DNA from 4 places in the Streptomyces auratus genome. Region 2 is predicted to be linked to each of the others. Evidence: riboswitches for the same ligand, from Rfam matches in the RefSeq annotation. Region 2 holds a riboswitch; each other region holds the start of a gene.

Region 1 (7,749 bases), 1.5 Mb from region 2:
GCGGCTATCCGGCCGGCCGGACGATGGCCGTCGTCGCCGGACTGAGCGAGACGCTCGGCGGGCTCGGCTTGGTGGCCGGGCTGCTCACCCCGCTCGCCGCCGCGGCGGTCGTCGGCACGATGGTCAATGCCCTGGCCGTGAAGTGGGGCGGGGGCTTCTTCGCGCCCAAGGGCGTGGAGTACGAGCTGCTGCTGACCGCCGGTGCGGCGGCCCTGGCGCTGACCGGGCCCGGCCGCTTGGCCGTTGACCGCTTCCTGCCCGGCCTGCGGGTCCACCGGCCGGTCCGCGGTGTGGCCGCACTGGTGCTGGGAGTGGTCGTGGCGGGCGTGATGCTGCTGGTCCGGAAGTGACGCCGGGCCGGGCGGGGCAGGAACGGATGCCGGCCCGGGACGGGAGGAACAGACACCGCGCTCGGTCCGGGCAAAGGAACGGATGCCGGCCCGGCGGGGCAGGTGCAGCGGAGTCGGAAACGGGGAGTGCGGCGGCACCATGGTGGTGTCACGGCGGAAGAGCGGAGAGCAGGGCCATGTCGGTACGACGTCTCAATCACGCGGTGCTCTATGTACGTGAGGTGGCGCGGGCCGTCGCCTTCTACACCGAGGCTCTCGGGCTCACGGTGGATGTCGAAGTGCCGGGGCGCGCCGCGTTTCTCAGCGCTCCCGGCTCGCTCAACGATCACGACCTGGGGCTGTTCACCGTGGGTCCCGGGGCTCCCGGGCCCGAAGCGGGTCGCGTCGGGCTCTACCACCTCGCCTGGGAGGTCGGCACGCTCGGCGAACTCATCGCGGCGCGTGACCGGCTCGACGAGCGGGGCGCCCTGCTGGGAGCCAGCGACCACCTCGTCGCCAAGTCGCTGTACGCCAAGGACCCGGACGGCAACGAGTTCGAGGTGATGTGGCGGGTCCCGCGCGAGGACTGGCCCGGCCCGGACCAGCCGGATCGCCTGCTGCCGCTCGATCTGGCGGCGGCACTGGAGCGCTGGGGGCCGGACCTGATGACGGGGGCGGCGGCGGGGTCGGCTACCTGAGGGGGCGGGGGCGGACCGGTCCTCAGGCGTCCGACGCCGCCCGCTCCTCCTGTCCACTCCGCCCCGCCGGCTGCACCTCTTCCTCCGGACCTGTCGTGCTTGCCGGACCTGTCGTACCCTCCGGCTCCGTCGGCTGCGCTCGCCCGGCCCGCTCCGTCCAGCGCTTCTCGACGCCGGACAGCCGCCAGTACGCCAGCGCCGCGGCCCACACGACCACGAACAGGCCGACGATGAGGAAGCCGACGTTGTCGAGGTCGAGGCCGGATATCCAGCCGGTCAGCGGGTCGGTGAGGGCGAGCTTGTCGTGCAGCACCGTCACCAGCTCGATCGTGCCGATGAAGAAGGCGACGGCGATCGAGAGGCCGGTGATCGCGAGGTTGTAGTAGACCTTGCGCACCGGGTTGGAGAACGCCCACTGGTAGGCGAAGTTCATGAAGGTGCCGTCGAGGGTGTCGAACAGGCTCATTCCGGCGGCGAAGAGCAGCGGCAGACACAGCACGGCGTACCAGGGCAGACCGGCCGCGGCGCCGCTGCCCGCCATCACCATCAGGGTCACTTCGGTCGCGGTGTCGAAGCCGATCCCGAAGAGGAAGCCGAGCGGGAACATCTGGCCGGGGCGGGAGACGGAGCGGGTGAACCGCCCCAGGAAGCGGTTCATGAAGCCGCGTGAGTCCAGTTGCCGCTCCAGCTCGGCCTCGTCGTAGCGGCCGCTGCGCATCTCGCGGAAGACCCGCCACATCCCGGACAGCGCGATGAGGTTGAGGGCGGCGATGAGGTAGAGGAACGACCCCGAGACGGTGGTCCCGACCATGCCCAGGATCTGGTGCATGCGGGATTCGTCGTTGAGCAGGATGCCGGCGAGCTGCGCGCCGCCCGCCACGAGGGCCGCCATCACGACGACCACGCTGGAGTGGCCGAGGGCGAACCAGAAGCCGACCGAGACCGGCCGCTTGCCGTCGGCCATCAGCTTGCGGGTGGTGTTGTCGATGGCGGCGATGTGGTCGGCGTCGAAGGCGTGCCGCATGCCGAGGGTGTACGCGGTGATGCCCAGCCCGACGCCGAAGACCTGGCTGCCGACGGTGTAGTGGTGCGGGACCACCAGCAGGAAGAGCACGCCGAAGGCGACGACATGCAGTCCGGCTATGACGGCCATCAAGCCCGCGGTACGGACGGTGTCCTGCCGGCGCCAGCGGAAGGCGCCGGAGGCAGGGGTGGTCGGGGTATCGGTGGACAGGGCCATCCGGCGGTCACGCTCCAGCACCTCGTGGATCAGTTCGTGAGATGCCGTGGCCGGTCTCCTGGCTTACGGGTGCACGCGTCCGCCCCCGCCTTCCCGGCCGCGGGCTGCGGTCAGTGGCGCCGCAGAGGCGTCATGCATCTGCGGAAGGGGTGGAAACTCCCCGATCACAGTGGCGAGGGCCGCTCCGGTCTGGGACCTCAAGGTCCGTCACCGGTCTTCCCGAACACCACGGCCCGGCCACTCTAACCGCCACGGGGGAGGGGTGCGGTCCGTGGGGCGGATCCGGGGACGGGCGGGAGCGCCGTCGGCGGGAGATGCCCGTCCGTCACAGGTCAAGGGAGCAGAGAAAGGCGTGGAGTTCCTGGTCGAAGAGCGCGGTGTGCTCCAGATTGACCATATGGGCCGCGCCCGGTATCCGGATCCTGCGGGCGCCGGGGACGGACAGCGCTATCGCATGGGCGTTGGCGGAGATGTCGCGGCCGTCGAGATCGCCGTCGAAGACGACCGTCGGCACCCGGATCTCCCCCAGCCGCCCGGCGGCACCGACCTCCAGGGGCATACCGGATGCCGTCCCCTCGCCATGCACCTCCACATTGGCCTCGGCCGAGGCGCGCATCCGCTCACGGAATCCCGGGTGCACCGCGGACGGTTCGCGGTGCGGTCCGTCCACCCACATCCGCAGGAAGTGCTCGATATAGCGCTCCACGCCGTCCGGTGCGCCGATCGCCGCCACCTGCTCCTTGATGTGCTCCAGGAGGAAGGGGTCGGTGAAGGCGCGGCCGCTGATCCCGGGGGAGGCGAGCGCCAGAGCCGTCACCCGGTCCGGGTGGGCGAGGGCGGTGTCCAGCGCGACCCGGGCGCCGTGGGAGAGGCCGACGAGGACGGCGCGGGGGACGTCGAGGGCGTCGAGAAGGGCGCACAGGTCCTCGTGGTGGGCGTAGTCACCGGCCACTGTGGAGGACAGACCGTGGCCGCGGAGGTCGTAACGGATCGCGCGCAGGCCGGAGTTCACCAGCCAGGCGAACTGCTCGTCCCACATGTGCTGGTCGAGCATCGCGCCGTGCAGCAGTACCACCGCGGGGCCCGAGCCCGCCGTCTCGTAGAAGAGTTCGCCCTCCTCGACCGGCACGATGCCGTTGTCGATCTCGGACCAGGCGGTGATTCTGCGGGTCATTCTCTGGGCCGTCCTTTGTGCGTCGGATGCGGGGAGCTGGGCTGGATGCGATGGGCGTCGGTATTGCCGTGACTGTCGGTTTCCTCCGGTGGAACGTGTGAGCCGTTCCCGAGGTGCCGGAATTCCTCACCGAGTCGGTCGAGCACGTTCAGTGCGGTGCGGAGGTCCTCGGCGGGCAGATCGGCCAGCCGCTGCCGCAGCTGCGCCGTCTCGGCCTTCTGGATTCCGCGTATCGCCTCCGCGCCCTCGGTCGTGAGCTGGATCAGCGACGAGCGGCGGTGGGCGGGGTTGGGCGCCGTCACCGCCAGGCCCAGTTCGACGGCGTGGTTCACCCAGCGCTGCACCGGCTGTCGGTCGAGGTCCATCGCGCGCGCCAACTGCGGGACGGTCCGCGGGCCTTCGGCGTGCAGCGCGTCCAGCAGTGCGTGTTCGCCGGCGGTCAGGCCCGTGCCGGACAGTTCGCGTTCCACCGCGCGCACGACCGTGCGGTGCAGTGGCCACAGGCGCCGGATGACGCCGTACAGCAGGTCTTCCTCGGGTGCCGGTGCCGGTGCTCCCTCGCCGTCGCCGCCGCGCTCGATGGTGCTCATGGACGTGGACTCCCCCTCGATGATGCCGACTCGCCTCACTGATTCCCCCTCACTGATTCCCCCTCAGCGACTCCCCTTCAATGACACTCATGGTGTCATGGTGACACTCGTGATGTCGTTTGGGAAGGGGGCTGCCGCGGAAAGGGGTTGAAGAGGAGAACGAGCCTGACGGGGCTCGTGTGACCGGTGGGTGAGAAAAGGCGGACGGTGGATGAAGGTCTCTTTGCTGCGTGCGGTCGGAGTGGCCACGGCGGCGTACGGGGTGGCGGTGGCCGCGGCGCCCGGTCTGCTGGCCCGGCCCTCGGGGCTGGCCGATGCCGCGGGGCGCACCGCGCCGGCGACCCGGACCTCGCTGCGTCCACTGGCCTGGCGGGACGCGGTGAGCGGGCTGGCCCTGGCACTGGCTCCGGAAGGGCCGGCGCTGCGCACCGCCGCATATGTGCGGATCGCCGCCGACTTGGGGGATGCCGTGCTGCTCGGTGCGACGCTGCCGGGGCGCGGCCGCCGGGCGGTGGCGGTGGCGGTCTCCGTGGGCTGGGGCGCCCTGTCGGTGGCCGGGCTGCTCGCCGACGGCCGAGTGAGGGAGGCCGGGAAGGGGCCTATGCGCCCTCGGGGGACGGAGCCTCGTCGGGTGTGAAGCGGATGACGAGGTCGGCGCGTTCGCGGGTGGCCGCCACGACACGGGCGTTGGCCTCGTCCGAGGCGTGCACGAACCGCTCGGCATCGGCACGCGGGCGTCCGAAGCGCTCATGGCGGTCGATCAGCCGCCGGATCCGCTCCGCGCCGTCCAGCTCCACGTACCAGACCTCGTCGAGCAGTGCGTGCACCCGCGACCAGGGGGCGCAGTCGAGCAGGAGGTAGTTGCCCTCGGTGACGATGAGCGGGATGTGGGGTGCCACGGGGATGCTGCCGGCGACCGGTTCCTCGATACGGCGGTCGAACGCCGGGGCGTAGACGGAGGTGTCCGGTTCGGGGGAGCGCAGACGGGCCAGGAGTGCCGCGTAGCCGGCAGGGTCGAAGGTGTCCGGTGCGCCCTTGCGGTCCCCGCGGCCCAGGCGGCGCAACTCCGCCTCGGCGAGGTGGAAGCCGTCCATCGGCACCAGCGCCGCCTGCCCGGCCAGCCCGGCCACGAGATGGGCGGCGAGGGTGGACTTCCCGGCGCCCGGCGGGCCGGTGATACCGAGCAGCCGGCGCCGGCCGGGCGTCGCGGAGGCGGCGAGGCCACGGGCGCGGGAGAGGAGGTACCGGAGATCCATGATGTCTCCATCGTGCCCGACCGGGAGGCCCATCGGGCGGCCGCACCCCGAGCCGGCGGCTGCATTTCCCGGTCCATACCGGCCCTGCCCGGCGGCCGCACCGCCGCCCCGCGCCGGCCCCAACCCGCCCGGCCTCAGCGGGAGTCGGCCGCGCCCCCGCCCGCCAGGCCCAGCCGCCACAGGGACGTGACCTCGGCGGCGCGGGCCACATGGAGCGGGTCGGAGGTGTCGCGGGCGCGCGGATGGCGGGGGGTGATGTCGAGCCGTCCGAGGACGGTCAGGCCGGAGGCGGCGAAGGCGTCGAGGAGTGCGGCGTGCGGACGCAGACCGAGGTGTTCCGCGAAGTCGGAGAGGATCAGCCAGCCCTCGCCGTCCGGTGTCAGGTGGTCCCCGAGGCCGCCCAGGAAGCCGTGCAGCATCCGGTTTCCCGGGTCGTACACCGCATGCTCCACGGGGGAGGTCGGTTTCGCGGGCACCCACGGGGGGTTGCAGACGACCAGCGGGGCTCGGCCGGCCGGGAACAGATCGGCCTCGACCACCTCCACCTGTCCGGCGACGCCCAGCCGTTGGGTGTTCTCGCGGGCGCAGGCCAGCGCCCGCGGGTCCTGGTCGGTGGCCACGATCCGGCGTACTCCGCGCCGGGCGAGCACCGTGGCCAGTACGCCGGTGCCGGTACCGATGTCGAACGCCAGCTCCCGGGAGGGCAGCGGGGCCTCGGCCACCAGGTCGACGTACTCGCCGCGGGCCGGGGAGAAGACGCCGTAGTGCGGATGGATGCGGTCGCCGCCGAGCGCCGGGATCTCCACTCCCTTCCTGCGCCATTCGTTGGCGCCGATGAGGCCGAGCAGCTCGCGCAGCGAGACCAGGGAGGCGGTCGGATCCGCGCCCTCGGCGGCCCCGGACGCCTCGTCGCCGGCGGGCTCAGCGGGGCCGTACGCCCTGGCGCAGGCCTCGCGGACGTCCGGGGCGCGGTGCAGCGGGACGGTGAGGGACGCATCGAGCGGGACCAGCAGCATGCCCAGGATGCGGGCGCGTTGGTTCTGCGCGGCGCGGTGCAGATGGAACGCCTGGGTGACGTCGGCGGGCGGTGCCTTGCGGGGGCGGCGGTCGATCCGGCGGGCCATCGCGGTCAGCAGCTGGCGGGCGTTGTGGAAATCGCCGCGCCACAGCAGCGCGGTGCCCTCGCAGGCGAGTTTGTAGGCGTCGTCGGCCTTCGTCCGGTCGTCCGCGATGACGATGCGGCGGGGTGGCGGAGCGCCGTTCTCGGAGCGCCAACGGGCGGAACGGGCCTCGTCGGCCTCGGTCCATTCGACGACCGGCGGTTGGTTCACCGAAGTGTGCCTCGCGTGTGTGGTTCGGACCCCGCCGAGGGTGCCGCCCAGGGGGGCGGTCCCGGTCCGGCGTCCGGGGAGCGCGAACGGCTCACAGGAGACGGGGGGCGTGGTGTGACGGCCGATTTTACTCCGGATCGGGGTCTGGCCCGCCCCGGTGTGTGCCACTGAAGCGTGACCGCGCAGGTCAACGCGTGGAAGGGCGGCTTCGCTACAGTAGCCGGACGGTTCCGCTGGGAGCCGCCCCCGCGAAGGTGCGCCGCGATGATGTCGGCCGCTCCTGAACCCGGCGGGCCACCCCCCAATACTCCGACCCTCAATGTCGAGGGGGAACGCCGGCTCGGACGGAGTGGCCTGTGGCCGACGCGGCCTCCCGTAGGGATGACGCGACCTCCCGTAGGACTTAGGACGACCACGTGAACGATCAGATAGCACCGCCCGCTCTGCGCCCGGTCCGGGGAGCGGCCCGCTGTGCCGTCGCCGCCCTCGCCCTCGCCGGCGCTGCCTGGGCGGCCCGGGCCGCATGGCAGATTCAGCTCGCCGCGGCTGGACAGCCGGCGTCCGGACCGCCGGACCAGGGCGCCGGACAGCACCGCACACTGACCGCGCTGGAGAACACGTACCACCTCGTCAGTGCCCTGGGAGACGTGGCCACGCTGCTGTGCGCGTTCGCCTTCCTGGCCTGGCTGTGGCGCGTCCGGGACAACGCGCACACCCTCTCGGGACAGCGCCCGCGCTACGCCTGGCCCTGGGTCTACGCCGGCTGGATCGTCCCCATCGCCAACCTGTGGATCCCCCGGGGAGTCGTCGCGGACGTCCACCGCGCCAGCGCCCCCGGCGAGCGTCTGCCGCACGCCGTGAACTGGTGGTGGGGCCTGTGGCTGGTCGGCTTCCTGGGCGGGGCGAGCCTGTACGCCGGTACTACGGACGCCGTCATCGCCCGTGCCTACACGAACGCACCCCCGCTGCTGGTGATCGATGCGACCGTCGTCGCCGCGGCCGCGGCCGGCGTCTTCGTCGTCCGCGCCCTCACCGCGGTACAGCAGAAACACCTGCGCTAGGGGGTGTCCGTCAGCGCGCCGTACCCCGCTCCGGCCGCCGCATCAAAAACGCGGCCGCCGATCCCGCGCC
Region 2 (7,749 bases):
ACCTGGCTGACGTCGGCGGGCAGCCCGCCGAGGTCCGCCTCGGCGCGGATGGTGGCGAAGGACTGGCGGTAGATCGCCGCACCGTCCTTCTCGTAGTCGAACGCGGTCACTGTGGCCTCGGGGTTGTCGGTTGTGGGCTGGCTCATGGGGTGTGGCTTCGGGCGGGTGGGGCCGGGTGGTGCGGGGGTGGTGCCGGGGGCGCGGGGGCGTCGTCGGCGGGCGGTGCGGTGTCCGGGCGGACGACCGCCACCCGGTAGCCCTCCCCCGTTGCCCGCACATCCACCCATGCGCCGTGGGGGTGGCCGCAGCGGCGTTCGCAGCCGGACCAGTGGACGGGCAGGCCGTCCGGTACGGCGGTGGTGTCGGGGACGCGGGCGCCCGCGGCGACGGCGGCCGCGGCGTCGGTGCGGACGTCGGTGCGGGACTTGGCGCAGCCGGGGCGGCCGGTGCAGGCGCCGAGGCGGTGCCAGGGGGAGTCCGGGTCGGTGATCAGGCCGGCGGCCGCCAGCGCGGACAGCCGGGCGGCGGCGGTGCCGGCCGGAAGCCCGGGGAGGACGATGCCGCGCCAGGGAGTCAGCCGCAGCGCGCCGCAGCCGTCGTCGGCGGCGACGGCGGTCAGCAGACGCCACTGGGCGAGCGTCAGCCGGCCCAGCGGCGCCAGGACGCAGAGCGCTGCCGTGCCGTCGGGGCCTTCGATGATTCCGGGGGCCGCGGAGTGGGGGGAGGGCGAGGAAGCGGGCGCTGGTGCCTGCGTCACATATGTGGGGGTGATGCCGGTTTCGTGGAGGTGTGCCGCCACTTGCCGGGCCGTCAGCCGCTGTTCGGCGGGGAGTTCGCGGACCCGCCAGGCGCCGCTGCCGCTCGCCTCGGCGGCGGTCAGGAAGGTCTCGGCGGCGGCGAGCGCGGCACGCGGTGCGTCCGGGCCGGCGATCCGCAGCGCCGCCGGATCGTCGCCGACCCGCAGCAGCGCGGTGCCCCCGGACCCGGCGGACTCCCCGGCTCGGTCCGCTTCTGCGACCAAGCTCACATCCCCGCCGAGCGTCGCTACGTCACCCCGGCCGTCGTCCAGGACGAAGAGGAAACGGCCCGACAGTGCGGCCGCCCGTTCGCTCGCGCAGAGGAGTTCGTCCAGCTCGCGGGCCCACCGGCGGACATCGGCAGGGGAGTTGCGGTCCAGTCCGGCCAGCGGGGAGGCGAGGATGTTGCGGATGCGTTCGTGGTGTGCGGAGGGCAGCAGTCCGGCGTCGCGCAGCAGGGCGGCCAGCTCGGTGCCGCAGCCGTCGGGCAGGCCGCGGAGCTCCGCGTTGCCGCGTGAGGTGAGGGAGAGGTGGCCGTCGCCGAGCCGGTCGGCGGCGTCGGCCAGCGCCCGTGCCTGACGCACCGTCAAGTCCCCGGCGGGCAGCCGCACTCGGGCCAGCTGTCCGTCGGCGGCGGAGTGCAGCCGCAGCGCTCCCGGGCAGGCGTCACCGCGGTCCCGTATGGGCGGTTCGGCCCCTTGGGGGCGTATCGAGGGGGAGGGCGGCATGGCGGCGAGCATACCTACGACGGTGCACGCCGGAACCGTGCCCCGGACCCCCTCGCGGCCACCCCGGGCCGCCCGTCGCAAAGGCCCGCTTACCTCCCCCGGGTCCAGCCCTTACTATGCAGGTCGGTGGGTCGGCTGATCCGCCGGACGCCAGCGACGGCGTGGGGTCGTACGACCCCGGGGAGGAAGCCCGGTGCAAATCCGGCGCGGTCCCGCCACTGTGAACCCGGCAGATGCCGGGTGAGTCAGGAACTCCCGCCGTCCATACGACCACCCGGGGCGCGGACACCCCGAGGAAGGCCTGCGCTCGCATGCTTCTGCTGCTGTCGACCTCCGACACCGATCTGCTCAGCGCCCGCGCGGCCACGGGCCCGGTGCCGTACCGTCTCGCCAACCCCGCCCGCCTCGACGTCGCCGAGCTGCCGGCTCTGCTGGAGGGCGTGGACCTCGTCGTCGTACGCCTCCTGGGCGGCATCCGCGCCTGGCAGGAGGGCCTGGACCTGCTGCTCGCCGAGGACCAGCACCGGCCCGTCGTCGTGCTCACCGGTGAACAGGCCCCCGACGCTCAGCTCATGGAGCAGTCCACGGTCCCGGTCGGCATCGCGGCCGAGGCGCACGCCTACCTCGCGCACGGCGGCCCCGCCAACCTCGACCAGCTCGCCCGCTTCCTCTCCGACACGGTGCTGCTGACCGGCCACGGCTTCGAGCCGCCGGCGCCCGCCCCCTCCTGGGGGCCGCTGGAGTGGGGCGCCCGCAACGACAGCGGCCCGCTGATCGCGGTGCTCTACTACCGCGCCCACCACATGAGCGGCAACACCGGCTTCGTCCGCACCCTGTGCGAGCAGATCGAGGCGGCCGGGGGCCGGGCGCTGCCGCTCTTCGTCGCCTCGCTACGCGCCCCCGAGCCGGAGCTGATCGAGGCGCTGGGGGCCGCCGACGCCCTGGTCACCACGGTCCTCGCGGCGGGCGGCAGCAAGCCGGCGGACGCCTCGGCCGGCGGCGACGACGAGACCTGGGACGCCGGTGCGCTGGCCGCGCTCGACGTCCCGATCCTCCAAGCCCTGTGCCTGACCGGGCCGCGCAGCGCCTGGGAGGAGAACGACGAGGGGCTCTCGCCGCTGGACGCCGCCTCGCAGATCGCGGTCCCCGAGTTCGACGGCCGGCTGATCACCGTCCCGTTCTCCTTCAAGGAGGTCGACGAGGACGGTCTGCCGGTGTACGTCGCCGACCCCGAGCGCGCGGCCCGGGTCGCCGGGATCGCCGTCCGCCATGCCCGGCTGCGCCACATCCCGGCCGCCGAGAAGCGCCTCGCGCTGGTGCTGTCCGCGTACCCGACCAAGCACTCCCGGATCGGCAACGCGGTCGGCCTGGACACCCCGGCCAGCGCCGTCGCGCTGCTGCGCCGGCTGCAGGCCGACGGCTACGACTTCGGCACCGAAGAGGTCCCCGGCCTGGTGTCCGGCGACGGCGACGAGCTGATCTACGCCCTCATCGAGGCCGGCGGCCACGACCAGGAGTGGCTCACCGAGGAGCAGCTGGCCCGCAACCCGGTCCGGATTCCGGCTGCCGACTACCGGCGCTGGTACGCCACGCTCCCGCAGGAACTCCGCGACTCCGTCGAGCAGCACTGGGGGCCGCCGCCCGGCGAGATGTTCGTCGACCGCAGCCGCAACCCCGAGGGCGACATCGTGCTGGCCGCCCTGCGCCGCGGCAATCTGCTGATCCTCATCCAGCCGCCGCGCGGCTTCGGCGAGAACCCGATCGCGATCTACCACGACCCCGATCTGCCGCCCTCGCACCACTACTTGGCGGCCTACCGCTGGATCGCGGCCTCCGCCGACGACGGCGGTTTCGGCGCGGACGCCATGGTCCATCTGGGCAAGCACGGCAACCTGGAGTGGCTGCCCGGCAAGAACGCCGGGCTGTCCGCCGCCTGCGGCCCGGACGCCGCCCTCGGCGACCTCCCCCTCGTCTACCCCTTCCTGGTCAACGACCCCGGTGAGGGCACCCAGGCCAAGCGCCGGGTGCACGCCACCCTCGTCGACCACCTCGTCCCGCCGATGGCCCGCGCCGAGTCCTACGGCGACATCGCGCGCCTGGAGCAGCTGCTCGACGAGTACGCGGCCATCTCCGCCATGGACCCGGCCAAGCTGCCCGCGATCCGCGCCCAGATCTGGACGCTGATCCAGGCCGCCAAGCTCGACCACGACCTGGGCCTGGACGAACGCCCCGACGACGACGGCTTCGACGACTTCCTGCTGCACGTCGACGGCTGGCTGTGCGAGGTCAAGGACGCCCAGATCCGCGACGGACTGCACGTCCTGGGCGGGGCGCCGACCGGCGAGGCGCGGGTGAACCTCGTGCTGTCGATCCTGCGCGCCCGGCAGATCTGGGGTGGCCGGTCCGCGCTGCCCGGTCTGCGCGAGGCGCTCGGCTTGGACGAGTCCGCGGCCACCCGTACGACCGCCGACGCGGCCGAGGACACCGCCCGCGGCCTGGTGCAGGCGATGGAGGACGCGGACTGGGACCCGGCGGCGGTGGCCGGTGTGGCCGCGGGCCACTCGTCCGCGGTCGCCGACATCCTCGACTTCGCCGCCCGCGAGGTCGTGCCGCGGCTGGCCGCCACCACCGATGAGATCGACCATGCGGTGCACGCGCTGAACGGCGGTTTCGTGCCGGCCGGCCCGTCCGGCTCCCCGCTGCGCGGCCTGGTCAACGTGCTGCCGACGGGCCGCAACTTCTACTCCGTCGACCCGAAGGCCGTCCCCTCCCGCCTCGCCTGGGAGACCGGCCAGGCCCTCGCCGACTCCCTGCTGGAGCGCTACCGGAGCGACAACGGCGACTGGCCGCAGTCGGTCGGTCTGTCCCTGTGGGGCACCAGCGCGATGCGCACCAGCGGCGACGACGTGGCCGAGGCCCTCGCGCTGCTGGGTGTCCGCCCCGTCTGGGACGACGCCTCGCGCCGGGTGGGCGGCCTGGAGCCGATCCCGCTCGCCGAGCTGGGCCGTCCCCGTGTGGACGTCACGCTGCGCATCTCGGGCTTCTTCCGCGATGCCTTCCCGCACGTCATCGGCCTCCTCGACGACGCGGTACGGCTCGTCGCCGGTCTGGACGAGCCCGCGGAGTCCAACTTCGTCCGCGCCCACGCCCAGGCCGACCTGGCCGCGCACGGCGACGAGCGGCGCGCCACCACCCGCATCTTCGGCTCCCGCCCGGGGACGTACGGCGCGGGCCTGCTCCAGCTGATCGACTCCCGCGACTGGCGCACCGACGCCGACCTCGCCGAGGTGTACACCGTCTGGGGCGGCTACGCCTACGGCCGCGGCCTCGAAGGCCGCCCGGCCCGGGAGGAGATGGAGACCGCCTACAAGCGCATCGCGGTCGCCGCCAAGAACACCGACACCCGCGAGCACGACATCGCGGACTCCGACGACTACTTCCAGTACCACGGCGGGATGGTCGCCACCGTCAAGGCGCTCAGGGGCAAGGCGCCCGAGGCGTACATCGGTGACTCGACCCGGCCCGAGACGGTCCGCACCCGCACCCTGGTCGAGGAGACCTCGCGGGTCTTCCGCGCCCGGGTGGTCAACCCCCGCTGGATCGAGGCGATGCGCCGCCACGGCTACAAGGGCGCCTTCGAACTCGCCGCCACCGTGGACTACTTGTTCGGCTACGACGCCACCACGGGCGTGGTCGCCGACTGGATGTACGACAAGCTCGCCCAGGCCTACGTCCTGGACCCGGAGAACCGCGCGTTCCTCCAGGAGGCCAACCCCTGGGCCCTGCACGGTATCGCTGAGCGCCTCCTGGAGGCCGAGTCCCGCGGGATGTGGGAGAAGCCGGACGCCGCGACGCTGGCGGCGCTGCGGGAGGCGTTCCTGGAGACCGAAGGGGAGCTGGAGGGCGAGGACTGACCCGGGCGCGGGGCCGCCCCGGCCGGGGGGCCGGGGCGACCCCGTACCCGCCCGCCGGCCCGACGGCCCCGGTGTCAGGCGGACTTCGCGGTGATGTCCCCGTTGCTGGTGGTCAGGTCCAGGCGATAGCGCCCCGCCGGGTCCTGGACGACGCCGAGGTGCTTGTCGCCGTTGCTGGTCTCCGCGGACACGCGGTAGTGGGCCTTCGGCACCGTCACCGTGATGCTGCCGTTGGACGTCTTCGCCCGGACGCTCTGAGCGGTGGCCGGGGTGAGGTCGATCGCCCCGTTGGAGGTCTCGGCGGCGATCTGCCGGCCGGACAGTCCGCGTCCGGTGATCGCGCCGTCGGTCGTCGTGGCGTCGACCGGGCCGGTGACGCCGTCCAGGTCGATCCCCCCGTTGCTGGTGGTCACCTTCACCGCGCCGACGGCGGACAGATCCAGCGCCCCGTCCGCGGTCTCCCCGCTCACCGGGAGGCCCGCCGGCACCTGGACCGTGTAGTCCACCGAGCAGTTCTCGCCGCAGCCGCCGAGCACCAACACCCCGTCCTCGATCCGGTGGGTGGCGCCCTGCGGCCGGTCGCCGTGGTACGTCACCGAGCGGTGCACCGACACCGCGCCGCCGCCCTTGCCGCCGTGGACGGTGAGGCTCCCCGAGGTGTTGTCCAGCCGGATGGACGTGATCTTCTTCGCGACCTCGGCGTCGTCCCGGAAGGTCTTGCCGGGCACCAGTCCGCAGGCGCCAAGGCCGCACATCCCGATGGCGGCCGTCGCGACGACGGCGGTGAAGCGGACCCGCTTGCGCATGAATTCCCCCGGAAGTGGTCGGTGATCGGTCCGGCGGGCGATGCGCCCGTCGAGTGCCCGACGTGAGGCTAGGGCGCCGGGGCACGCCCCCACCATGGGGAAAACCCCCTGATCATGGTGCGGATGGCCCCCGTGTTGCCCCAGGTATCGCCCCAGGTGCGGCCGGTGGTGGCCGGTGCGACGATTTGTGTGGGGGCGGTTCATGTGCTGCTTGGGGGGCGTACGAGGAGGCTTCCGGTGACCGGCACGAAGACATGGAACGCCGAGATCAGCATCACCGAGATCGACAGCGAGGTCCGGGCCGAGGCCCGGCTGCGGGGCAAGGAGGGCGGCCAGCTCGTCGGCCAGGGGTCGGCACGCTGCAATCCCGCCGATGAGAACGTCCCCGACATCGGCGACGAGCTGGCGGTGGCACGGGCGATGTCCGACCTCAGCCATCAGCTGTTGCAGCGGGCCGCACACGACATCGAGGTGCACACGGCCCGGCCGGTGGAGCGGCTGCGCGGCTGAGGGACGGCGGCGCGCCCGCTGCCCGGCGGACCGGACCGCGACCGCGGCCCGGTCCGCCGGACGCCCGCTACTCCTGCGCCCGGAAGTCCGGCCCGATCGTCAGCGTCACCGCGCCCGGGGCCGCCTGGGCCGACTCCGCGGCCTTGGTCCCGGGAAGGCGGGCGGCGAGCACCTCGCTCTGTGCCTTGAGCGCGGCCGGGTAGCTGAGGGTGGTCTTGTCCGTCGACGGCGCGTTGCCGGTGGCGATGACCGTGAAGCCGAGCTTGCGCAGCTGGTCGGCGGCGGAGGCGGCCCGGCCCGGGATGCCGGTGCCGTTGAGGACGCGGACCTGCACGGAGTGGGCGGTCACCGGGTTCTTGGCGGCCTCGGCGAGCTTCTTCTTCCCGGCGGCGCCGAGCTCCCGGTCGTGCGCGATGTCGCTGAACAGCTGGCTGGCCTGGGGGTATTGCCAGACCACATTGGCCTTGTCGGTGGGGACGTCGGCCTCGCGGTAGTAGTTGGGGACGGTCACGAAGGTGAGCCGGTCGGAGGGGATGTCCTTGACGGTCGAGGCCAGGTCGTAGAGCGGCTTGATGCCGTCCAGGCCCTTGTCGGTGGTGAGGGACTTGGTGGCCGAGTCCAGGAAGTCGTAGAGCTCGCCGGGGCTGGTGAGCTTGGACTGCGCCTTGGCGCCCAGGGCCTTCATGAATTCCTGCTGGCGGCCGATCCGGCCGAGGTCGGAGCCGTCGCCGACGCTGTAGCGGGTGCGGACGTAGCCGAGCGCCTTCTCGTCCCGGACGTTCTGGCAGCCCGCGTCCATGTCGAGATGGGCCTTCTTGTCGTGGATGGCGTGCTTGGGGCAGACCTCTATGCCGCCCAGGGCGTTGACCATGCCCTTGAAGCCCTGGAAGTCGACCGAGGTGAAGTGGTCGATGCGCAGCCCGGTGTTCTTCTCGACGGTCTTGATGGTGCAGGCCGCGGCCTTGCGGATGTCGCCGGAGTCACCGCCGATCGA
Region 3 (7,749 bases), on a different contig from region 2:
CTGGACGACGAGGGCGTCCGGCACGTCGGTGCGGTCTGCAACCCCGTCCTGGAGGAGCTGCCGGCCGAGCGCCGCATCCTGGACGACTCCAACGAGGGCTGTCTGTCCGTGCCCGGCGCCTACGCCGAGCTGGCCCGCCCCGATTACGCCGTGGTCCGCGGCCAGAATGCCAAGGGCGAGCCGATCGCGATCCAGGGCACCGGCTACTTCGCGCGCTGTCTGCAGCACGAGACCGACCACCTCTACGGCTACCTCTACATCGACCGGCTGAGCAAGCGGGAGCGCAAGGACGCGCTCAAGCAGATGGCCGAGCGGGAGCCGCGCTACCCCGTCGTCGCCAACGACTGATAACGACTGATGACGCAGGCGCCCGGGCGCCCGGCCGGTGGGCCGGGCGCCCGTCGTCGTCACGGTGCCTGCTGGTAGGCGCTCCAGATCTTCGGCGGGATGGTCGTCCCCAGCCCGCTCGCCGCGCCGCCGACGTCCTGCATCGGCAGCAGCTCGGGGGCGCCCGGCTTGTTGCGGAACATGGTGACGGCGGTGGTCGGCTCATTGCCGTCACCGTCACCCTCGCCGGGCGGCCGGCCGGGACGGAAACCGCCCCCGTTGCCCGGCCCGGTGCCCGGTTCCGTACCGAGGTCCGGCACACCGGCAGGCGGGCTGCCGATGAACCACGCCGACTTCATCCGGTCGCCCGGCTCGGTGAGACCGGCCGCGACCGGCTGCTGTGCCGCCGTCCCGCCCTGTGCTTTCAGGGCCTGCCGGCCGCGTTCCTCCAGGGCGCCGGACACCTGCTGGGCGACGCCGGCGTCGAGGACCTGGTGCGACTCGGGGCGGCGCAGGCCGGGTACCGGGCGGCCGTCGTGGGTGAGCGCGGACACCGCGTACGGGTCGGTGTGCAGCCCGTCGTTGGCGAAGGTGGTGTAGGCGCTCGCCATCCGGACCGCGCTGGGGGCCGAGGTGCCCAGCGGGAAGGTCTGTTCCAGGCGCGCCAGGCTCTCCTTGCGCAGCCCCGAGGCCACCGCCAGATCCCGGATCCGCTCCAGCCCCATTTGCTGTCCGGCCTGCACGAACGGCGGGTTCTTGCCCTTCAGCAGGGCCCAGCGCAGAACCAGCGGCCGGGTCTTGTCGGCCGCCGCGCGGGACGGGTCGGCCTCCGGTGCCTCGGTCGCGGTGCCGTCCCATGCGGCGGACGGCTCGTCGACCTGCTGCTGGAGCGCGGCCGCCAGCACGAACGGCTTGAAGGCGGACCCGACCGGGACCGCCGTGGTGTCCGCGTTGTTGCTGAAGTGCTTGGTGGCGTCCGCGCCGCCGTAGAGCGCGACGATCGCGCCGTCCTTGGGGCGTACCGAGGCGGCGCCGAATTCCACGAACTTGTCGGCCGTGCGCCGTTTCGGATCGATGGTGTCGCGGCGCACGTCGGTGACGGCCTTTTCCAGGCGGTGGGTGCGCTTTTTGTCGAACGTGGTGTGGATGCGATATCCGCCGCGTGCCAGGTCCTTGTCGGTCAGGCCGGTGTCGGCCTTGATGAACTTATTGGCTACATCGACGAGATAGCCGGTCTGGCCGGCCTGGCTGGTGGGTTTCGACAGTGCGCGGGGCTCGGGGAAGGTGCGGTATTTCGCCCGCTCCTGTGCGCTCATCTTCCCGGTGTCGACCTGCCGGTCGAGTATCCACTTCCAGCGGGCCACGGCGCGCGCGTGATTGGCCTTGCTCAGCCCCGGGTCGTACTGCTCGGAGCCCTTCAGCAGGGCCGCCAGCAGCGCGCCCTGACTGGGGTTCAGCTTCGCGGCGTCGATGCCGTAATACGCATGGGCGGCCGCCTGGATGCCGTACGAACCGCGGCCGAACCAGCTGGTGTTCAGATAGCCGCGAAGTATTTCCCGCTTCGACTTCTGGTTGCTCACCTTCAGCGCGATGACGAATTCCTTCACCTTGCGGGTGACCGTCTGGTCCTGCGAGAGATAGGTGTTCTTCACGAACTGCTGGGTGATGGTGGAGCCGCCCTGGGTGTCTCCGCCCGACACCATGGTGACCAGGGCCCGGCCGATGCCCTGGAGCGAAACTCCGGGGTCGCTGTAGAAGGTGGCGTTCTCCGCCGAGATCACGGAATTCTCGACGGAGTCGGGCACCTTGTCGAGGGTGACGTTCTGGCGGTTGACGGCACCCACGCTCACCATCTGGCTGCCGTCCGCCCAGTAATAGACGGTCGCCTCCTGGCCGGCGAGCGCATTCTCACTCGGTATGTCGACCTTTGCGTACACGAATGCTAAGAGTCCCGCCAGGCCGGCCACGCCGAGTGCGACGGCGCTCAGCCACTGTCTCCATGACGGCAGCCAACGGCGCAGACCTTTCCGTCCCTGACGCGGATAGTCGATGAACCGACGACGCCCCTTCGTGCCCTTCATGCCCGCTTAGATGTGGTGGCCACGCGTTCCGGTTGCCGAGGTAACAGAACGCTCACAAACGGCGGGTGGCCGGAGCGAAGGGGCGTCGCGGTCCGTCTTCGAGAACTTCTAGAAGTCGTCGTCGAAGGAGACCGAGCCCTCGACCGCGACCTGGTAGGCGGAGGCCCGGCGCTCGAAGAAGTTGGTCAGCTCCTGGACGTTCTGCAACTCCATGAAGGAGAACGGGTTCTCCGATCCGTAGACCGGCGCGAAGCCCAGCCGCTGCAGCCGCTGGTCGGCGACGCACTGGAGGTACTCGCGCATCGACGCGGTGTTCATGCCCGGCAGGCCGTCACCGCACAGGTCGCGCCCGAACTGCAGCTCGGCCTCGACGGCCTCCCTGAGCATCTCGGTGACCTGCTGCTCCAGCTTGTCGTCGAAGAGGTCCGGCTCCTCCTGGCGGACGGTGTCCACCACCGAGAACGCGAACTCCATGTGCATGGACTCGTCGCGGAAGACCCAGTTGGTGCCGGTGGCCAGCCCGTGCAGCAGACCGCGCGAGCGGAACCAGTACACGTATGCAAAGGCGCCGTAGAAGAACAGCCCCTCGATGCAGGCCGCGAAGCAGATCAGATTCAGCAGGAAGCGGCGCCGATCGGCCCGGGACTCCAGCCGGTCGATGCTCTCGACCGAGTCCATCCACTTGAAGCAGAACTCGGCCTTCTCCCGGATGGACGGGATGTTCTCCACCGCGGCGAAGGCGGCGGCGCGGTCGTCCGGGTCGGGCAGGTAGGTGTCCAGCAGCGTCAGATAGAACTGGACGTGCACCGCCTCCTCGAAGAGCTGACGGCTCAGGTACAGCCGCGCCTCGGGGGAGTTGATGTGCTTGTAGAGCGTCAGCACCAGGTTGTTGGCGACGATCGAGTCACCGGTCGCGAAGAACGCCACCAGCCGGCCGATCATGTGCTGCTCGCCCGGCGAGAGCTTGGCGAGATCGGCGATGTCGGAGTGGAGGTCGACCTCCTCCACGGTCCAGGTGTTCTTGATCGCGTCCCGGTAGCGGTCGTAGAACTCCGGGTACCGCATGGGACGCAGGGTCAGCTCGAAGCCCGGGTCCAGGAGGTTCTTGGTGCCGGTGGTGGCGGTGTGGGCGGCGGCCGCCGTGTTGGTCTCGGTGGGGCTTTCGGCGCGCAGCGCCGTCGTTGAGGGGATTGGGGTCTCCCCTGCTCGAACGGAGTTGAGAGCTTGGGGAAGGTCGGGCGACGGGTTGGGCATTACTGGCAGGCCTCGCAGGACTCGGGGTTTTCCAGGGAGCAGGCGACGGCCTCGGGGTCGGTGGCCTGCTGCGGGACGGGGGCACTCGCGGCGGCGGTGCCGCGCGCGGACTGGGCGATCCGGGTCGCCGGCCGGGAGCGCAGGTAGTACGTCGTCTTGATGCCGCGCTTCCAGGCGTAGGCGTACATCGAGCTGAGTTTGCCGATGGTCGGCGACGCCATGAAGAGGTTCAGCGACTGGCTCTGGTCCAGGTACGGCGTACGGGCCGCGGCCATGTCGATCAGGGCGCGCTGCGGGATCTCCCAGGCGGTGCGGTACAGCGCCCGGATCTCCTCGGGGATCCATGCGACGTCCTGCACCGAGCCGTTGGCCTCGCGCAGCGCGTCACGGGTCCGGGCGTCCCACAGGCCCAGCGCCTTGAGCTCCTCGATCAGATAGGCGTTGACCTGGAGGAACTCCCCGGACAGCGTCTCGCGCTTGAAGAGGTTGGAGACCTGCGGCTCGATGCACTCGTACACGCCCGCGATGGAGGCGATGGTCGCGGTCGGCGCGATCGCCAGCAGCAGGGAGTTGCGCATGCCGGTCAGGGCGATCCGGCTGCGCAGCGCCGCCCAGCGGTCGGCCCAGCGCGGCTCGGCGTTCGGGTAGTGGTCGGGGTGCAGCACCCCGCGGGCGGTGCGGGTCGCGGACCAGGCGGGGTGCGGGCCATGCCGCTCGGCGAGGTCGGCGGACGCCTCGTACGCGGCGAGCATGATCCGTTCGGAGATCCGGGTGGACAGCTCCTGCGCCTCGGGCGAGTCGAAGGGCAGCCGCAGCCGGAAGAAGACGTCCTGCAGGCCCATCAGGCCCAGACCGACCGGCCGCCAGCGGGAGTTGGAGGCCCCGGCCTGCTCGGTCGGGTAGAAGTTGATGTCCACGACGCGGTCGAGGAAGGTGACGGCGGTGCGGACCGTGGCGTCCAGCCGCTCCCAGTCCATCGCCTCCTCCCAGCCGCCGGCGTCGTTGCCGAGGTGGGCGGCGAGGTTCACCGACCCCAGGTTGCAGACCGCGGTCTCCCCGTCGTTCGTCACCTCCAGGATCTCGGTGCACAGGTTGGAGGAGTGCACGACCTGGCCGGGCTCGGCGGTCTGGTTGGCGGTGCGGTTGGCGGCGTCCTTGAACGTCATCCAGCCGTTGCCGGTCTGCGCCAGGGTGCGCATCATCCGGGAGTACAGCACCCGCGCCGGGATCTGCTTGACGGCTCGGCCCTCGGCCTCGGCCCGGCGGTACGCGGCGTCGAACTGCTCGCCCCACAGGTCCACCAGCTCCGGTGCGTCCGAAGGGGAGAACAGCGACCAGTCGGCGTCCGCCTCGACCCGGCGCATGAACTCGTCCGGGATCCAGTGCGCGATGTTCAGGTTGTGGGTACGGCGGGCCTCCTCACCGGTGTTGTCACGCAGCTCCAGGAACTCCTCGAGGTCCGCGTGCCAGGTCTCCAGGTAGACACAGGCGGCGCCCTTGCGCCGGCCGCCCTGGTTCACGGCCGCGACCGAGGCGTCCAGCGTGCGCAGGAACGGCACGATGCCGTTGGAGTGCCCGTTGGTGCCGCGGATCAGCGAACCCCGGGCGCGGATGCGGGAGTACGAGAGGCCGATGCCGCCGGCGTGCTTGGACAGCCGCGCCACCTGGTGGTACCGGTCGTAGATCGAGTCCAGCTCGTCCAGCGGGGAGTCCAGCAGGTAGCAGGACGACATCTGCGGGTGGCGGGTGCCGGAGTTGAAGAGGGTGGGCGAGGAGGGGAGGTAGGACAGCGAGCTGGTGAGGCGGTAGAGCTCGGTGACGTCGTCCAGCGCGCGCTCGGTGCCCTCTTCGGAATCCGCGGTCTCCGCGAGGCCGCAGGCCACCCGCAGCAGGAAGTGCTGGGGGGTCTCGATGACCTGACGGGTGGTGGGGTGGCGCAGCAGGTAGCGCGAGTGCAGGGTGCGCAGCCCGAAGTAGCCGAAGCGGTCGTCGGCGCCGTCGGCCAGAGCCCGCTCGACCAGCGCGTCCAGGCGGGCCGCGTGGGTCCGTACGAACTCCGCGGTCTCGTCGGCGATCAGGCCCTCGCGGTGACCGGTCGCGACCGAGGCGGAGAACGAGACGGCGCCCTGGCCGGCGGCCTCCTCGGCGATGGCGAGGGTGAGCAGCCGCGCGGCGAGCTTGGAGTACTGCGGCTCGTCACCGATCAGACCGGCCGCGGCATCGGTGGCCAGCGACCGCAGTTCGGCCCCGCCTGCGCCCTCGTACCGGCCGCGCAGGGCGGCGGCGGCCACCTTGCCGGGGTCGGTCGCGGTCAGGTCCTCGGTCAGTTCGGTCAGGGTGCGCAGCAGGGCGACACCCGGGCCGTCCTCGCCCGGGCCGCCGTCGGCGGCACCGGCGGCACCGGCAGACGCGGCCACCGCAGGCGGCACGACCTCGGCGTCTGACGCGGGCTCCGTTGGCGCGATGGTCACGTGATGCTCTCCCTCACTCGGCGGGGGCCGCGAGGGCGGGCACGACGGGCGCACGCGGGCATGCGGCACCCCGACACGGTCAGGAGTGCGCGGGCTCACCACGCGGCGTCCACCGGCCCAGCCCTCGGGGCCCGGACGTATCGACGTCCACACCCATGGCGGTGCGGTCGTACTGTCGGCAGGTCTTCGGACTCCGGGCGCGCGTCGGGGCCGGTTTCCGGCCGGGGAAGCGCGCCTTGACACCGTTGCGGGACAGTTCCGGATTCGCACCGGATTCCCCTGCGGCGACAGCGAGGACGAGCATACATGTGGTGGTGGGCCGTCAGGCGCACCCCCATATCTAGTGTGTCGTGAGTGATCACACGGTGTCTGTCAGTGGTCTCGGCTATGGTCGGTGGCAGTTCTCTGCTCCGTCCCGTGGAAGAAGGAGAAGGCCTCATGACCGCGCTCGCCGACCGGCCGCACATCATGGAGACCGAGCATTTCGAAGAGGCCGCCCGGATACTCGCCCGCCTGGAAGAAGGCGCGCGGTTGGAACTCATCGACGGGAAGGTCAAGAGCAAGCCCATGCCGGACGGGGATCACGGTCGGATCATTCAGTGGTTGCTCCGCATCTGCATTCAGCACAGGCCGGAGCTCTTCCTCGATCCTGGCCAGGGCCTGAAGGCGGAGACGTACCGAAAGGGCCGCCTCCGTCCGGACGCCTCGCTCGTGCCGTGTGATGCCTTCGTGGGCCAGGGGGAATGGGCAGACCCCGACCCGGTGCTCATGGTCGTCGAAGTCACCTCGCATGACTCGGATACCGACCAGCGCGACCGAGTGGAGAAGCCCCGTGCGTACGCACAAACCGGTATCCCGCTCTACCTGTTGATCGACCGCCAGGCTTGCCAGATGGTCGTCTACAGCGAACCCGATGACGGTCGCTACGAGACGGTCCATACCGTGTCGTTCGGCAAGTCGCTCCACCTCCCCGACCCCGTCGGCATCACGCTCGAAACCGAGCAGCTGAAGGACTGGGTGAACTGACCCGCGCGCGGCAACGGGCCGCCGCTTCCCCGAAGGAACGCGGCGGCCCGATGCCGAAGGACGGCCGGTGGCTCAGTGGCCGGCCGGAGCCTTCTCGGTGGCCGGCGGCAGCTCGACCACGACGCCCGCGTCGCCCGCGTCCGCCGTGTAGTCCGCGGGGCTGGTCTCGTCGGTGCCCTCGGGAGCGTTGACGGCCTTCAGGACGACGGTCAGCACGACCGACACCACGACGTTCAGGACGAAGGCGGTCAGACCGATGTAGCCGATCTCACCGATGCCGGGGATCTCCTTGCTGGAGCCGCCGAAGTGCGCCTGGGTCGGGCTGGCCACGCCGTACGCCGCGAGCGTGCCGTAGAGCATGCCGACCGCCCAGCCGGCCAGCAGCGCCCAGCGGTGGAACCAGCGGGTGAACAGGCCGCCGACCAGCGACGGCATGGTCTGCAGGATCCAGATCCCGCCCAGCAGCTGGAAGTTGATGGCGACGGTCTTGTCCATGGTGAGGACGAAGACCAGCGCGCCGACCTTCACCAGCAGCGAGACGAGCTTGGCGACCTTGTGCTCCTGCGCGGGCGTGGCGTCCGGCTTGAGGA
Region 4 (7,749 bases), on a different contig from region 2:
CGTGACCGACAGCGGTACGGCGTCGAGGTTCGCGTGGGCCTGGGCGAGCACTCCGGCGTCACCGGACAGGCCCACCGAGCCGCCGGCGGCGACCACCACGGTGGCCGCGACCACCGAGGGGAAGGCCCCGCCGGGGAGGTCCGCGGCGCCGGCCGCCCACAGGCCGAGCGTGGCGATCACGATCATCGTGACGATGCCCGCCACGGCCGTCCCGAGCGCGTGTGCCCAGGCCCGTACCTCGGGCGGGGCGCCGTGGACGGCTACCGGGCCGGGGGGACCGGCCGACGTGGGGCCTCGCAGCTGGCTCACGCTCTCTCCTGCCGGTACGGGACCGCCCTTGCAGGCGATCCGCCTGATGGACCGCCTGCAAGCTGCTGCGCACGGGGCCATGGCGCTCCGCCGGGGGACGCGCAGCGCGGTGCCGTGCCCGCATGGACGGCTGTCCCCACCACCGTAAGCACCCTGTGTACCGCCCCGCTTGCGGACCGTACCGAACCCGGGCACACAATGGCCTTGACATCGACAAACACGGGCAAAATTCGCATAGCCGGATGGCCCACACGCGTCGGAAGGGCCACCCGTGACTTCTTCACCGCCGCCGGACAGTCACCCGACAGGACCGCCGTCGGGTCCGCTCTCCGGCCACCCGCACGAGCCCACACAGGTGGCTCCGCAACCAGGAGCGCGGCCGGAGGAGCCCACCACGCCGGTAACCGCCCCCCGCCCGGGCGGACCCAGCGGCCCGGGTGGCCCCGGCGGACGCGGCGGGGGCGGAGGCGGCGGGGGCGGCGGAGCCGGGGGCGGCAGGCCCTGGTGGCGGTCCGCACCGCGGGTCGCGATCATCGCCGCGGTCGTGGTCGCGGCCGTGATCATCACCATCGTGCTCACCCGGCCGAGCGGCACCACGAGCGAGGTGTTCGCCGAGCCGGCCGCCTCGACCGGCCCGAACCCGGTCACCGAGTCGTCGGCGAACGAGTCCACCCCGACCACGTCCGCCACGCCCAAGCAGTCCAGCGGCTCCAACAGCGAATTCTCGGGCGCGACCCCCGGCCTCTACGGCGGGACCGAGAACAGCGCGAGCTGCGACGTCGAGAAGCAGATCAGCTACCTCACCGGCGCCCCCGCGAAGAACCAGGCGTTCGCCGGCGTCGTGGGCGTCACCCCGGGCGATGTCCCGCGCTATCTGCGGTCGCTGACGCCCGTACAGCTGGCCTATGACACCCGGGTCACCAACCACGGCTACAAGGACGGCAGGACCACCGAATTCCAGTCGGTCCTGCAGGCCGGCACCGCGGTCATGGTCGACGCGTACGGCGTGCCGCGGGTGCGCTGCAAGTGCGGCAACCCGCTGACGCAGCCGAAGGCCCTCCAGGGAAGCGTGAAGACGGTCGGCACGAAGTGGCCCGGATACCGGTCCTCGAACGTGGTCGTCGTCAAGCCCGCGAAGTCCAAGATCAAGGAATTCACGCTGCGCAACCCGAAGACGGGCACCTGGTTCACGCGCCCCCAGGGAACCACCGGCACCGCCGACAGCCCGACCTCCCCGCCGTCCGAGACCCCCAGTGGACCCTCCTCCTCCCAGCCGCCGCCGAACGAATCCCCGTCGTCCGGCGAGACGTCCTCCGGGACCACCGGCTCCCCGGGTACGAGCACCGGCGAGACCACCGGGCAGCCGCCGGGGACCACGGGAGGCAGCAACACCACCGGCGGGACGCCCTCGTCGACGGGAGGGGAGACCGGTCCGGGCGGTGGGACCACCGGCGGGGGGACGCCGAGCGAAGGGGTGCAGGGCGGCGGTACGGGAACACCGGGCAGCGGCGGGGGCGGCACACCGCCCTCCAGCTGACGCTTCCGGCCCGCTGACGCTTCCCGACCGGCTGCCCCTGTCCGCCCCTGTTGCCCGCGGCGGGGCCGCGGGCAACAGGGGCGCAGCCATGTGCCCATGGCCGGCCGCCATGCGACCGAGGCCGGCCACCGTCCGTGGCCGGCCACCGCCGACTACCCAACAGCCCCGATATCGAACTGTGTCCTCATGAATCGGTGCACGAGGCAACCATCTCGGCAGACACACCCTCTGCATATGCGGCGGGTGCATCGACAGCCCTGAACGTGACCCCTCAGGGCCGGGCTCCGCCACTGTCAGCTGTTCTGCTTTGGAGGGACCCCCGTGCACGCCGCATCACGCCGCCACTCTGCCCGGTTGATACCCGCCCTGACCGCGGCGGCCGCACTGTTGAGCGCGTGCGGGCCGGGTACGGACGCGTCGAAGGCGGACGAGCCGGCGACCAAGGTGACCGTCACCCCGGCCGCCGGAACCAAGTCGGCCAAGCTCGGCTCGCGGATATCCGTGCGGGCCGACGGCGGAAAGCTCACCTCCGTCGAGGTCAAGACCGACAAGGGCGACAAGGTCGCCGGACGGCTCGCCGGTGACGGCACGTCATGGACCTCGGACGGCAAGGTCGCGCCGCAGACCACCTACACCGTGCACACGAAGGCGAAGTCGGCCAAGGGCAAGGAATCCTCCGGCACCTCGGACTTCACCACGCAGCAGGCCGACAAGGTCAACAAGCTCACCAACACCCCGGGCGGCGGCCAGACCGTGGGCAGCGGAATGCCGGTCTCGATCCTGTTCGACCACCCGATAGCCAAGGACCGGCGCGCCGAGATCGAGAAGGCGCTGACGGTCTCCACGCAGCCGAAGGTCCAGGGTGCCTGGGGCTGGGTCAAGGACTACTCCGGCAAGGACCGGATCGACTGGCGCCCCAAGGACTACTGGCCGACCGGCACCAAGGTCTCCGTGAAGGGCGCGCTGTCCGGGATCAACTCCGGCACGGACGGCGGCTGGTTCGCCCGGGACTACAACTTCGGATTCACCATCGGCAGCGACCACAAGGCCGTCATCGATGTCCCGTCGCACACCATGACGATGTACGACAACGGCAAGAACGTCGGCACCATCCGCGGCTCCGCGGGCTCCCCGGAGGCCCCGACCCGCGGCGGGGTGCACACCGTACGCAGCAAGAACGCGGCCGAGACGATGGACTCCGCCACCATCGGGTACGGCGACAAGTGGATGCTGGACTCCAAGTGGGTCACCCACCTCACCGCGTCCGGGACGTTCCTGCACTCCGCCCCGTGGAACAAGTCGATCGGCGTGGAGAACAACAGCCACGGCTGCTTCGGCATGACCACCTCGGACGCCAAGAAGGCCTACGACTTCCTCCCGATCGGCTCCACGGTCGAGGTGAAGGGCACCAGCAACACCGACAAGACCGATGTCGGCAACGGCCTGGAGGTCTGGCAGGAGAGCTGGCAGCAGTGGCAGCAGCGCAGCGCGCTCAAGCACTGACCCGGGCGGCAGCCCCGACTCGGCACTGACCCGGGCGGCGCAGGCTCATCTGCGGTGTCTGCCCGGCGGCCGGGCGCGGGTGGACAGCAGGAAGACGGTGGCCAGGACGGCGACGGCCTGGGCGAGGGCGGCGATCTTCTTGTCGCCGGTCCAGGCCCGTTCGTACATGTTCGGCACCGGCCCCAGTGTGCCGACGTCCACGTAGGTGTACAGGAGCAGCAGCGCGAGGCCGCCCGTGGCGACCAGCCAGGCGAAGATGTCGGCCGCCGGACGGCGCCAGACCAGCACCAGCAGGGCGGCGATTGCGGCGAGGACGGCCTCGACGCGGAAGAGCGTGCCCTGGCCGATGGTCGCGGTGACCGCGTCGTACTGCGCGGCGACCCGGGCATGGACGGCGGCGTCCACGGCCAGCCCGGCCGCCGCGAGCACCCGCGCGATGCCGCGGGGGACCCGGCGGGCCCGCCCGCGCTCCGGTACGGAGCTGTCTGGTGCCACGGCATCTCCCAGCCTCATGGTGAGCGGCGGTCAGGCGGTCAGGCGGTCAGGCGGTCAGGCGGTCAGCGGACGGTGAGCGCGCCCTTCATGTACGGGTGGATCGTGCAGATGAAGGGGTAGCTGCCGGCCTTGCCCGGAGCCTTGAAGGTGACAGTCCGGCCCGGCCCGATGCTGCCGGTGTCGAAGGCCTTGGGGCCGGTGGCCGTCACGGTGTGGGTGGTGGAGTCCTCGTTGACCACGGTGACCGTGCCGCCGGGCCGTACGGACAGCGCGGCCGGCTTGAAGGTGAAGTCCTTGATGGTCAGGCGGGCGGCGGCCGGGGCCGCGCTGGTCGGCCCCGCGGTCACCGTCGCCGCGGTGGGGGTGCGGGACCGGGCCGGGGCGGTGCCCTCGCCGGTGTTCGTACAGCCGCCGAGGCCCATGGCACACAGCGCGACGGTGGCCACGGCGACGGCCGGGCCGGCGGTTCTCCTCATCGGGCGTCCTTCTCCTCGGTCCGTCCGCTCCGGCCCCGGGCGGGCCACCTCCTGACTCAATAGACAGCAGACGCCGCCGCCCGGCCATCCGGGCGGCGGCGTTCGGCGTAATCGGGCATCTGCCGGGCGAGCGAGCGGGGGGGGCGGCCGCCCCCGCCGGGGGCCGGCGGCGGGGGGGGCGGGGATCGACGGCGGCGGGCGGCCGGTCAGTGGACCCGCCGGTCGGTCAGCAGGTCCCGCCTCCCGTCACCCGATCCCGCCGGTCGGTCAGCGGGTCCCGCCTCCCGTCACCCGATCCCGCCGATCGTCCGACGATAGGTGGACCGCCGGTCCTCGATCCGGCCCCAGCGGTCGCCGTAGACGTTCTCGACGACCCGCGGCTCCCGCAGGAAGTCGTGCGGGAAGCCGAGGGACACCGCGCTGGTCCGGTCGAGCCGGGCCAGCGCATCGGCGTCGAGCGTGACCTCGACCGCGCCGAGATTGTCGCGGAGCTGGCTCTCCTTGGTGGCGCCGATGATCGGGATGACGGTGCCGGGCCGGCTGCGCAGCCACGCCAGCGCCACCTGCGCCGGGCTCCAGCCGCCCTGCTCGGCGACCTCCAGCACCGCGGTGATGGTCTCCTCCGCCTGGTGGTCTCGGGCGTCGTCGGCGGCGTTGCCGTCCAGCCGGCCGGTCTCGCCGCGGCGGTACTTGCCGGTGAGCCTGCCGGCCGCGAGCGGTGCCCAGGCCAGCACGGCCAGATCGAAGGCGCGGGCCTGCGGCAGCAGTTCCCGCTCCGGCGTCCGCTCCAGCAGGTTGTAGCGCAGCTGCGAGCCCGCGAACGCGGTCCAGCCGCGCAGCTCGGCGAGGGTGTTGGCCTGAGCGATCTCCCAGGCCGGCCAGTCGGAGACGCCGACGTGGAGCACCTTGCCCGACCGCACCATGTCGTCGAGCGCCCGCATGACCTCCTCCACGGGCGTGAAGTGGTCCCGTGCGTGCACCCACAACACATCGACGTGGTCGGTGCGCAGCCGCTCCAGACTGGCCTCCACCGAACGGACCAGGTTCTTGCGGTGGTTGCCCGCGGCGTTCACCTCGCCCTGGCGGGTCGCGCAGGTGTATTTGGTGGCCAGCACGAAGCTGTCCCGGCGGCCTTCGAGCAGCTCCCCCAGGATCCGCTCCGAGGAGCCGTCGGTGTAGTTGTTGGCGGTGTCGATGAAGTTGCCGCCCGCGTCCGCATAGGCGTCCAGGATCCGGCTGCTGGTGTCCTTGTCGGTGCCCCAGCCCGGGTCGCCGCCGATCGTCATGGTCCCCAGGCTCAGCTCGCTCACCCGCAGGCCGGTCCTGCCGAACAGTGTGTAGCGCACGATGTCCCCTTCGTTCAGCGACGGGTGGTCAGGTCCTGCGCCCACGCTAGGAGCTGGAGTGCGCTCCAGGGCAAAGCACAGCGGCGGGCCGGTGGCCCATGTCACGCGCCGGAGTCCGGGAGCCGGTGTCCGATCGGGGCGGCAGCGCCTAGGGTGGCGGGTGCAACTGGTTCGCCCTGCCCGCCAGGCAGACGCGTCGCAAGAGGGAACCCGGTGGAATTCCGGGACTGCCCCGCAGCGGTGAGTGGGAACGACCGCCGTCATACGCACTGGGCCCGGCCGGGTCTGGGAAGCGACGGCCAGTAGATGTCCGCCCAGGCGGATGTGCCCACGAGTCCGAAGACCTGCCAGTGCCCCCGTGCGACCGGTGCACGGGGCGATCTCGGTGACCTCGAGGGCAGGTCGGCGGACACCTCAGGCGGGCACGGACGGCCAGTTGGCGCCGCTGCCCGCCCGGTTCGCCGTCCCTTCGCGCTCTCGACCCGTCCCGGGGTCCATGGAGTCATACTCGCGAAGGAGAGTTCCGTGACCAGCACATCCGCCGCCGCGGCCGCCCGCGCCACCGTGCACGGCTACCCCCGTCAGGGACCGCACCGCGAACTGAAGAAGGCCGTCGAAGGCTACTGGAAGGGCCACGTCAGCGCCGACGCCCTCGAAAGCACCGCCGCCGCACTGCGCCGTGCCACCTGGCAGCAGCTGGCCGAGGCCGGTGTCCACGAGGTGCCGACCGGCGACTTCTCGTACTACGACCACGTCCTGGACACCACGGTGATGGTGGGGGCGATCCCGGCCCGGCACCGCGCGGCGGTGGCCGCCGACCCGCTGGACGGCTACTTCGCGATGGCCCGCGGCACCCAGGACGTGGCGCCGCTGGAGATGACCAAGTGGTTCGACACCAACTACCACTATCTGGTCCCGGAGTTGGGCCCGGACACGATCTTCGCCGCGGACTCCGGCAAGCAGGTGACCGAACTGCGGGAGGCGCTCGCGCTCGGCCTCACCGCCCGCCCGGTGCTGCTCGGTCCGGTCAGCTACCTTCTGCTGGCCAAGCCCGCGCCCGGTGTCGCGGCCGGCTTCGACCCGCTGACGCTGCTGGACCGGCTGCTGCCCGTCTACGCCGAGGTGCTCGCCGACCTGCGGGCGGCCGGCGCCCGCTGGGTGCAGCTGGACGAACCGGCCCTGGTGCAGGACCGCTCCCCCGCCGAACTCGACGCCGCGGCCCGCGCCTACCGCGGCCTCGGTGCGCTCACCGACCGCCCGCAATTGCTGGTCGCCTCGTACTTCGACCGGCTGGGCGAGGCGCTGCCGGTGCTGGCCAAGGCGCCCGTCGAGGGCCTGGCGCTGGACTTCACCGGCGCCGCGGCCGCCAACCTCGCCGATCTCGCGGCGGCCGGCGGACTGCCCGGCAAGCGGCTGGTCGCCGGGGTCGTCGACGGCCGCAATGTGTGGCTCAACGACTTCGAGCAGTCGCTGGCCACCCTGGGGACGCTGCTCGGTCTGGCCGAGCGGGTCGATGTGTCGTCGTCCTGCTCGCTGCTGCACGTTCCGCTGGACGTCGGTATGGAGCGGGAGATCGACCCGCAGATCGCCCGCTGGCTGGCCTTCGCGCGACAGAAGACCGCCGAGGTCGTGACGCTGGCGCGGGGTCTGAGCCGGGGCACCGGCGCGATCGCCGCCGAACTCGCCGCCAACCGGGCGGACCTGGCGTCCCGCTCCGGTTCGCAGCTCACCCATGACCCGGCGGTACGGGCCCGGGCCGCGGCCGTCACCGGGGCCGACGGCCGCCGCTCGGCGCCGTACGCCGAGCGGGCCGCCGCCCAGCGAGCCCACCTCGGGCTGCCGCTGCTGCCGACCACGACCATCGGCTCGTTCCCGCAGACCGACCAGTTGCGCGCCGCCCGTGCCGCGCTGCGGGCCGGGCGCATCGACGCCGCCGCCTACGACGAGCGCATCGCGGCCGAGATCCGCGAGGTCCTCGCCTTCCAGGAGAAGGCCGGTCTCGATGTCCTGGTGCACGGGGAGCCCGAGCGCAATGACATGGTCCAGTACTTCGCCGAGCAGCTGACCGGCTATCTCGCCACCC

What was found. Region 2 has a riboswitch for cobalamin ahead of cobN (cobaltochelatase subunit CobN). Riboswitches for the same ligand answer to the same signal wherever they lie in the genome.
Region 1: it holds a riboswitch for cobalamin, as region 2 does, so the genes downstream of both, nicT (Nickel transporter NicT) here and cobN (cobaltochelatase subunit CobN) in region 2, are expected to answer to the same signal.
Region 3: it holds a riboswitch for cobalamin, as region 2 does, so the genes downstream of both, BKA18_RS24275 (ribonucleoside-diphosphate reductase subunit alpha) here and cobN (cobaltochelatase subunit CobN) in region 2, are expected to answer to the same signal.
Region 4: it holds a riboswitch for cobalamin, as region 2 does, so the genes downstream of both, metE (5-methyltetrahydropteroyltriglutamate--homocysteine S-methyltransferase) here and cobN (cobaltochelatase subunit CobN) in region 2, are expected to answer to the same signal.

The regions. Positions count from the first base shown of each region.
Region 1 is NZ_JBNGCB010000001.1:2,579,401-2,587,149, reverse strand. It holds gene BKA18_RS11115 (DoxX family protein) at 1-350, shown strand, start outside; gene BKA18_RS11110 (VOC family protein) at 527-1,027, shown strand; gene nicT (Nickel transporter NicT) at 1,050-2,267, opposite strand; cobalamin riboswitch at 2,299-2,513, opposite strand; gene BKA18_RS11100 (alpha/beta fold hydrolase) at 2,593-3,441, opposite strand; gene BKA18_RS11095 (MarR family winged helix-turn-helix transcriptional regulator) at 3,438-4,031, opposite strand; gene BKA18_RS11090 (hypothetical protein) at 4,243-4,668, shown strand; gene BKA18_RS11085 (nucleoside/nucleotide kinase family protein) at 4,631-5,287, opposite strand; gene BKA18_RS11080 (methyltransferase) at 5,422-6,618, opposite strand; gene BKA18_RS11075 (DUF4328 domain-containing protein) at 7,035-7,679, shown strand; gene BKA18_RS11070 (DedA family protein) at 7,690-7,749, opposite strand, start outside.
Region 2 is NZ_JBNGCB010000001.1:4,100,495-4,108,243, reverse strand. It holds gene BKA18_RS17895 (precorrin-8X methylmutase) at 1-146, opposite strand, end outside; gene cobG (precorrin-3B synthase) at 143-1,525, opposite strand; cobalamin riboswitch at 1,668-1,800, shown strand; gene cobN (cobaltochelatase subunit CobN) at 1,837-5,439, shown strand; gene BKA18_RS17880 (DUF4097 family beta strand repeat-containing protein) at 5,514-6,245, opposite strand; gene BKA18_RS17875 (DUF1876 domain-containing protein) at 6,483-6,755, shown strand; gene BKA18_RS17870 (LCP family protein) at 6,823-7,749, opposite strand, start outside.
Region 3 is NZ_JBNGCB010000003.1:1,036,875-1,044,623, forward strand. It holds gene def (peptide deformylase) at 1-348, shown strand, start outside; gene BKA18_RS24265 (transglycosylase domain-containing protein) at 408-2,408, opposite strand; gene BKA18_RS24270 (ribonucleotide-diphosphate reductase subunit beta) at 2,517-3,662, opposite strand; gene BKA18_RS24275 (ribonucleoside-diphosphate reductase subunit alpha) at 3,662-6,133, opposite strand; cobalamin riboswitch at 6,294-6,441, opposite strand; gene BKA18_RS24280 (Uma2 family endonuclease) at 6,572-7,159, shown strand; gene mctP (monocarboxylate uptake permease MctP) at 7,232-7,749, opposite strand, start outside.
Region 4 is NZ_JBNGCB010000003.1:2,275,219-2,282,967, reverse strand. It holds gene BKA18_RS29710 (streptophobe family protein) at 1-309, opposite strand, end outside; gene BKA18_RS29705 (DUF6777 domain-containing protein) at 866-1,846, shown strand; gene BKA18_RS29700 (L,D-transpeptidase) at 2,168-3,349, shown strand; gene BKA18_RS29695 (hypothetical protein) at 3,395-3,844, opposite strand; gene BKA18_RS29690 (cupredoxin domain-containing protein) at 3,907-4,320, opposite strand; gene BKA18_RS29685 (aldo/keto reductase) at 4,608-5,666, opposite strand; cobalamin riboswitch at 5,816-6,032, shown strand; gene metE (5-methyltetrahydropteroyltriglutamate--homocysteine S-methyltransferase) at 6,192-7,749, shown strand, end outside.